Regions from separate parts of the Thioalkalivibrio sp. AKL7 genome, predicted to be linked through region 1. Evidence: riboswitches for the same ligand, from Rfam matches in the RefSeq annotation. Region 1 holds a riboswitch; the other holds the start of a gene.
What was found. A riboswitch is a leader RNA that binds a small molecule or an ion and turns the genes downstream of it on or off. The one in region 1 is predicted to bind cobalamin.
Positions count from the first base shown of each region.

Region 2: another riboswitch for cobalamin. It lies ahead of bluB (5,6-dimethylbenzimidazole synthase); the one in region 1 lies ahead of G315_RS0109360 (porin).

Region 1 is NZ_KB906951.1:78,285-82,461, reverse strand. Features, by position in the region: gene G315_RS0109370 (DUF4399 domain-containing protein) at 1-345, shown strand, start outside; gene G315_RS0109365 (cytochrome-c peroxidase) at 410-1,390, opposite strand; cobalamin riboswitch at 1,604-1,839, shown strand; gene G315_RS0109360 (porin) at 1,968-3,083, shown strand; gene G315_RS0109355 (cytochrome c) at 3,104-3,667, shown strand; gene cobM (precorrin-4 C(11)-methyltransferase) at 3,859-4,177, opposite strand, start outside.
Region 2 is NZ_KB906947.1:421,629-425,805, forward strand. Features, by position in the region: gene cobD (threonine-phosphate decarboxylase CobD) at 1-304, opposite strand, end outside; gene cbiB (adenosylcobinamide-phosphate synthase CbiB) at 315-1,217, opposite strand; gene bluB (5,6-dimethylbenzimidazole synthase) at 1,214-1,987, opposite strand; cobalamin riboswitch at 2,080-2,344, opposite strand; gene G315_RS0101860 (cobalamin-binding protein) at 2,565-3,401, shown strand; gene G315_RS0101865 (iron ABC transporter permease) at 3,541-4,177, shown strand, end outside.

The sequences.
Region 1 (4,177 bases):
GATGAAGCCAAGGTATATTTCATCAGCCCGCAGGATGGCGACACCGTCGAGAGTCCCGTGCGGATCCAGATGGGCCTGCGCGGCATGGGCGTGGCCCCGGCCGGCGTCGAGGCCGACAACACCGGGCATCACCACCTGTTGGTGAACCAGCCGCTGGACGAGGTCGACCTGGATGCCTCGCTCCCCTTCTCCGACCACAAGCGCCACTTCGGAGGCGGTCAGACGGAAGGCGAAATCGAACTGGAACCAGGCACCCACACCCTGCAATTGCTCTTCATGGACTACCGCCACCTCAGCTTCGACCCGCCAGTGACCTCCGACAAGATCACCATCACCGTCGAATAGGCGACACAAAAAAGCCCCCTCCGGACCCGGAGGGGGCTTGTCATCGCCAGTGGCAACCGGTCGCTTACGGCAGTGACGGGATCTCGAACTGCGGCATGTCACCGGTCAGCGCGTGCATGAAGGCCTCCAGGTCCGCGACTTCATCGTCGCTGAACTCCATGCCCAGCATCTCCTGCCCCATGATGCGGATCGCCTCGTCCAGCGTGGCGGTCTCGCCGTTGTTCATATAGGGGTAGGTCAGCGCCACGTTGCGCAGGGTCGGGGTCTTGAAGGCAAAGCGATCACTCTCCTCCCCGGTCACCAGGTAACGGCCCTCGTCTTCCGAGCCCGGCACCTGGATGCGATGGAAGTGGCTGTCGGTCAGTGCCGGGCCACGGTGGCAGGCGACGCACCCGTTATCCGCGAACAGCTTCATGCCGCGCATCTGCTGCTCACTCATCGCGCCCTCGTCCCCAACCAGCCAGCGGTCCAGCGGCGAGTTCGGGGTATTCAGCGTGCGCTGGAAGGTGGCCAGCGCATGGGCCACGTGATCGGCATTGATCACGTTGTCACCGTCATAGTCCGGATAGGCGGCCTGGAACTTCTCCTGGTACTCGTTGAACTCTTCCAGACGCTCGATTGCGTCCTCCAATGGCATCGCCATCTCGATCGCGGCCTGGATCGGACCCAGCGCCTGGCCTTCCAGGTCGTCCTCGCGGCCATCCCAGAACTGGGCCGTGAAAAAGCCGGAGTTCAATACCGTCGGGGTGTTGCGCTCGCCGACCTGGCCATCATGCCCCACCGCGCGCGGGATACGGTCCGCCCAGCCCAGCGCCGGGTTGTGGCAGGTCGCGCAGGAGATCACGCCGGAGCTGGAGATGCGCGGCTCGAAGAACAGCATCTTGCCCAGTTCGATCTTCTCCTTCGTCATCGAGTTGTCCGCCGGGATCGGCGGCAGCGCCGGCAACGGCTCGAACACGTCGCGGTACTCGGAATAGTCGGTATCCGCCAGCACCGGGGCCGAGGCCCCCATGGCGACGGCCGCGCACGCCGCGAGCGCCGTCATTCGAAATCCGGAAAGTGTCTTCATGGCAGGTCTCCCTTGGGGAATGGGTGTCGGCTCGAACCGATCTAGACTCGGTCCAGATCGTCTGAAACCCACCCTACCCACGCGGGAAACCGGACGCGATCAAAAACGGGTATTCCGTTGATCCAGATCAACGGATACCGCTGCCATCCCGACTCAACGCGCCCTTGACCCTCAAACGAAGGCGCCGTAGGGTCCGCCTTGCCTTCAGGTGCCCCGGCCAGAACCGGCCGGGGATAATCGGGAAGCCGGTGCGCGAACACGCGTTCGCAAGTCCGGCACTGCCCCCGCAACGGTAGGCAGAGTCAGGGCGGATCCAATGCCACTGCGGCGCATCCCCGAGATGCCCGCGGGAAGGCGACCCGCCCTGGATGCATCACGCATCCACTCTGCGAGTCCGGAGACCGGCCTGGAGAACACCCGACGCCGCGGTGGGCGGCCGAGCGGGCCAGGACCGGTGTGCTCAACGACCGGCCCTACCCTGCTCCCTGTCCAGCGTCCGGCGTCGTTTCATCCACGGCGTGCGGGGTCGCTCGTCCAGGGGAGCACCACAACAATGGAAAACACCCATGTCCGACCGGGGCGACATGCCGTCCCGGCCCTTGCCACGTTTTGTCTGATGACGGCCACGAGTCTCGCGCCGGCACAGGCCGGCTTCGACTTCAGCGACGCGGAAGACGGCCTGCAGGTCACCCTGGATCCGCTAGTTCAGGGCCGCTACAGCTACAACCGAGACCCGGACGGCTCCCGCAGCGAGTTCGACTTCCGCCGCGCCTGGCTGGACAGCTCCGGGACCCTGTTCCACCCCGATCTGAGCTTCCGTCTGCAGCCGGATTTCAGCAGCGGCGAGCTGTCCATGCGCGACGTCTGGCTGCAGTACGCGCTGGGCGAATCGCTGAGTCTGCGGGCCGGTCAGTTCACCGTGCCCTTCGGGCTGCCACGGGATATCGGCGGGCCCAATCGCCTGTTCACCGAGCTGAGCATCGCCGGCAACCAGTTCGAGGTCCCGGCCGGACGCGACACCGGCGTCGCCCTCCTGGGTGGCGCGGCCGACGACCGCGCCTGGGCCCTCGGCGTGTTTGACGGCCGGGGGCGCCTCGACCAGCGCGACGAGCGCCCATCCACCTCCGGGCATCTGCTCAGCGCCCGCAGCGCCTGGGCCCCGGTAGGGGCGGTTCCGCGCGACAACACCACCGTGGGCCAGGCCGTGGAACACACGGTCGCCCTGGGCGCCGGCGTGCAGGCCGCCAGCCGCAATCACCTGCGTGACTGGAGCCGCGGACTGGAAGGCACGGTGGAGCACCAGCGCGCCGACTGGGTCACCGCCACCGCCGACGCGGTGGTCAAGTTCGGCCACACGTCTCTCTCGCTGGCGGCCTTCCGCCGCAATGTTTCCCCCGACCGGACCACGAGCTACCACGACCTGGGTGCCGAACTGGAACTGGCGCAGTCGCTGCCGGTGGCGGGGCTTGAGCTCGCTGCCCGCCACGCGGTATTGCGTCACGATGCCGACGACGACCTGGAAAGCGACGAGCGCTGGCAGCGCGAGTGGGGCGCCGGCCTCAACTGGTACCACCGTGGCCAGCGGCAGAAGACCCAGCTCATGTGGCTGGACCGCGACAACGACACCTCGAACTGGGAGCTGCATCTGCAGCACCAGTTCCGCTTCTGACTCGCACAGGGAGAATCGACATGAAATGGACACAATCCATCATCCGTCACTCGCTGACGACCTTCTTCGCGACAGTCCTGTTACTGACTGCCGCAGGAACCCTGATCGCCGGAGAGGTAACGATCCCAATGCCGGGCCCCTGGGGCAAGTATCACGAGACCCTGGACGATCCGGCCGATGTAGACGCCCCCGAGGCCTTCCAGCGATTCCGTCAGCAGAGCATGCAGGGCACATCCGCCACCTACCGCAGCATCGAGCAGATCCTGCGTTATGGCGCACCATTCGCCGGACGTCTGCCCGATCTGGCCGAGGAACTGGCGCGCCGCGCCGACGACATCGAAACCTGGTTCGCACGCGAGACACCCGCGCGGCACGGCGAACCCGGTGCCCTGCCCGCGGCCTGGGAAGACCCGGACTTCGCCGAGTACAAGGCCGCCTACCGCGAGGCCGCCCAACAACTACAGCGCAAGGTGGAGTCGGCCGAGGACCTAGGGAACGAAGACTTCCAGCTTCGCGCCACCGAGGCCCTGAACGGCGTGCGCCACCATTGCCTGGCCTGTCACGACAACTACCGCCGCCGCTGAACCGGGTAGGAACCAAGGGGCCGCCTGGGCGGCCCCTTTCCGTAATCCTGACCAGGAAGCAACCACCTTCGCCTGCAAGCAGGCTCCCACATCGCCGGGAACCTGTAGGAGCCTGCTTGCAGGCGAACACCGGGGGCTCCACAACGCTCACCGGGATCGTCCCTGCCTGCGGAAGATCGAAGACGCGACGCTTAGTCCCCGTCCATGCCCCGATAACGGCGCACGTGCGCCGGGTCGTACAGCGCACTGTCGCGGAAATCGCCCGGATCCAGCGCCGGCCCCACCAGGATCAGCGCCGAACGCCGCGTGGTCAGGGCCTCTGCCCGTTCCACGATATTGCCCAGCGAACCGCGCACCACGGTCTCGTCCGGCCAGCTGGCGCGGAAGACGATCGCCACCGGACAGTCGCAGCCGTAGTGCGGACGCAGGTCCTCGACCACGGTCTCGATATTGTGCAGCGACAGGTGGATCGCAAGGGTCGCCCCGGTCGCGGCGAAAGCCTCCAGCCGT
Region 2 (4,177 bases), on a different contig from region 1:
GGATACCCACGCGCGCCGTGCCTTCCCGTAGCGCGGGCAGCAGCTGTATCGCGGCCTGGGAACCGGGCACCGGCAACAGCGCCCCGGTCCCGTAATAGGCGGCGGCTGCGGCCTCCAGGCCGTCGTCCGGTTCCGGCAGGCGCGCCCAGACCCCTGGCGGCAGCTCGCCCGCGGGGTAGCCATGCGGGTTGATGCCCGTGGAGAGATCCAGCCAGTCGGCCTCGGGGATCCGGTAGCGCGCGGCCGCCTGGCGGATACCGCCCCCGTGCACCTGGATCAGTGCCTGCGGCTCCGGCGTCTGCATCGATTGGGCCTCAGAACAGGACAACGACAATCACCCCGGCCACAATGAAGGCCATCCAGATGGCCAGCGCACGATCCAGCAGCGTAATCGCCTGGCGAATGCCCGCCGCGTCCGGCATGCGGCCCATCCCCAGACGGGGTCGCCACTCGCGCTGCCCGCCATAGGGTGCCGCTCCGCCCAGGACCACGCCCAGCGCACCCGCCCCTGCGGCCATCACCGGCCCCGCATTCGGGCTCTTCCAGCCGGCGGCCTGCTCGCGCCAGCACTGCAGCGCGTCCCGGCCACGACCGGCCAGGGCATAGCCCAGTGCCGTCAGGCGGGCGGGGATCAGGTTCATGGCATCGTCCAGGCGCGCGGCGGCCCAGCCAAACGAGCGAAACCGGTCATTGCGATAGCCCCACATCGCATCCAGCGTGTTCACCAGGCGATAGGCCACCACGCCCGGCGCGCCAGCCACCAGGAACCAGAAGATCGTGGCGAACAGTGCGTCGTTGCCGTTTTCCAGCACCGACTCGATGGTCGCGCCACTCACCCCTCGCTCGTCCAGGGCCGCCGTGTCGCGACTGACCAGCATGCCGACGCCGGTGCGCGCCCCAGACAGGTCATCCTTTTCCAGGGCCTCGGCCACCACCTCCGCATGCTCGTCCAGGCTGCGCCAGCCAATCGCCAGCGTCAGGATCGCCAGCGTCAGAAGCCAGCCCCAGGCCAACGAGGTGCCCAGTGCGGCCAGCACCACCCAGGGCAGGACCAGCGCCGCGAGAAGGAGCGCTCCGCGTACACGACTCGGCGCATGCCAGCGGGATTCGGCCCAGGCCGCGAGCTGGCCGAATCCGGCGAGCGGATGGAACCGCCGTGGGTCGCCAAACAGTCGGTCCAGGATCAGGGCTCCGATCAGGATCAGAAAGGTACTCATGTGTTGCCACCCCCGGATGGCCCATCCGGACGCGCGGCGGATTCCCGCACAACCGTGGGCAAGGCCAGCTCGCACGGCGCACCCCAGCGATCCTGGAACACCAGGTCTTCCAGGGGGCGGCGGGTGTCCCAGCCCGCCGTTTCCAGCATCGGCCGGTCATAGAAGCGCTCGACATGCCCGAGGCACAGCACGGCAATGGGGTACCCGCCCTCGGGCATCTCCAGCCGGTTGGCCAGCCAGTCCGGATCGAACAGGGAGACCCAGCCCATGCCCAGGCCCTCGGCGCGGGCGGCCAGCCACAGGTTCTGGATCGCACACGCGGCCGAACAGAGGTCCATCTCGGGGAGGGTCCTCCGGCCGAGCACGTAGCGCTCGCGGCCATCGGTCAGGGCCACGACCAGCAACTCGCCCGCCTCGCGGATGCCCTCCAGCTTCAAGCGATGCACGTCGGCCGCGCGCTCGCCACAGGCCTCGGCGGTGCGCGCCTGTTCCTCCGCCGCGTGGGCGTGGAGCGCCTCGCGCACCGCTGGGTCGGTAATGCGCAGGAAGCGCCAGGGCTGCATATAGCCCACGCTCGGCGCGCGATGCGCCGCCTCGAGCAGCCGCCGCAACACCGCTGGATCGACCGGGTCCGGCCGAAAATGGCGCATATCCCGGCGTTCCGCGATCACGCGATAGACGGCCGCAAGCTCATCTTGGGCAAACCCCGAACCCCCGGCATCAGCGCCCGGGCAGGAAGGGTTCTCATTGGCGGGCAACTCGGACTGCATCGGCTTACCGTCAGGGGGACACGACGCGGATGCAGAGGGATCGGGGTGTGGCCACAGGGGCCCGCACCTACCGACCCTCGCCCACCGCGCGGTCGCAGAAACATCGTCCAGGCCGGTCTCCGGGCTCGCGAGGCCCCGGCAACCCGGGGCGGCAAGTCGCCTTCCCGGGCCGCGTTCGGCCCAGTGGCTTTCGACTTGTCGAGGTCCGAGCGGCCTGCGGAAGCACCCCTCGAACCCACTCGCTTACCGTTGCGGGGGCAGCGTCGGAATGGGGCTGCGGAGGATCTCGCGCCTGCACCGACTTCCCGTTTAACCCGCGCGATCAGTCGCCCGGGCACCTGGTAGCAAGGCGCCAATCATACGCGGCAAGCCCACTGCCGACCAATTGACGCTCCGAGGCGCCCCAGGCTTGCTGCTATGATGCCCCGCTAGTCCAGCGCCAGGTGGCGGCTCCCCAGCCGGCTCGAAGGCGCTTGAACAACCAATCCAATGCGACTGTAAAATCATGCAATTTTGGACTTCCCGAACTCCACTTCTCGCTTGCCTCCTGGGCCTGTTCTCAACCCCGCTGATCGCAATGGCGGACTCAATCACGGTCACCGACGACGATGACCGCGAGGTCCATCTGGAGCAGCCTGCCGAGCGCATCGTCAGCCTGGCGCCGCACATCACCGAGGTGCTGTTTGCCGTGGGTGCGGGGGACCGCATCGTGGGCGCAACGCAGTACAGCGATTATCCGCCCGAGGCGGAGGCCATCCCGCGGATTGGCGGCTACAGCCGGATTGACCTGGAACGGGTACTGGAAAGGGACCCCGATCTGGTGATCGCGTGGAAGAGCGGCAACTCCGCCTCCCAGGTCGAACGCCTGCGCGAACTGGGACTGCCGGTGTACGTATCGGAACCACGCAGCTTCGAGGGTGTGGCCTCGAGCATGCGGCGCATGGCCACGCTCGCCGGCACGCATGACCAGGGCGACGCCGCGGCAGAGGACTTCCTGGGCCGAATGGACGCGCTCCGCGCCACGTACGGTGACCGGGACCCGATTCGCGTGTTCTATCAGGTGTGGGAGCAACCGTTGATGACGGTCAATGACGACCACCTGATCGCCGAGGCCATCGCCGTGTGTGGCGGCGTGAACGTGTTCGGCGATCTCGACCGCCTGGTGCCACGCATTGGGCGCGAAGCCGTACTGGATGCCGACCCCGAGGTCATCATCGGCGGCGGCATGGGCGAGGACCGTCCCGACTGGGTGGTCGCCTGGGGCCAATGGGAGGACCTGACCGCGGTCCAGCGCGACAATCTGTTCTTCATTCCCCCTTCGCTCCTGCAACGCCATACCGGACGCATCGCGGAAGGCACGGCCCTGATGTGCGAAGAACTCGAACGCGCCCGCGCCCGCCGTTCCGCCCCATGACCATGACGGTCCGCCTCGCAGTCTCCCGGAAAGGATATCGCGGGACACCAATGAAGGAGCGTGGTACGTGCGCTGAAGGCAGCGCTCCCGCCGTTCCGGCAACCTACCGCTTCGTCCGCCTGGAGCGGAGGGCTACCGCTTGACCCGTTCGTTCCTCCTGGCCCTGGGCGTGCTGTTGCCCGCGTCTGTGCTCTCCGTCCTGGTGGCACTGGCCTACGGCAGCGTGCAGATTCCGTTCCCTGACCTCCTGAGTGTCTTCTTCGGCGAGGCCTCGCGACTGCACAGCACCCTGGTACTGGATCTGCGCCTGCCGCGCGCGCTGGCCGCGTTCGCCGCCGGCGGGTTGCTGGGCCTGGCCGGAGCGCTGATGCAGGTTCTGCTACGCAATCCACTGGCCGATCCCTACGTGCTGGGGCTCTCTGGCGGTGCCTCGGTGGGCGCCTTGCTGGCGATGCTCGCGGGGCTGTCCATGTTCTCGGTCTCGGCCGCGGCCTTCGTGGGCGCCCTGCTGTCCACCATTCTGGTGTTCGGCCTGGCCCACGGCACGGGCAGCTGGACCCCGACCCGCCTGCTGCTGACCGGTGTCGTGGTGGCCGCCGGCTGGGGCGCGATGATCAGTTTCATCCTCGCGGTCAGCCCCACTGCGGAGCTCCCGGGCATGCTGTACTGGCTAATGGGCGACGTCTCCCATGCCCGCAACCCCTACCCGGCCTGGGGCGTACTCGTGGTCGTCGCCCTGCTCGCCCTGCCATTTGGCCGCACCCTGAACGTCCTGG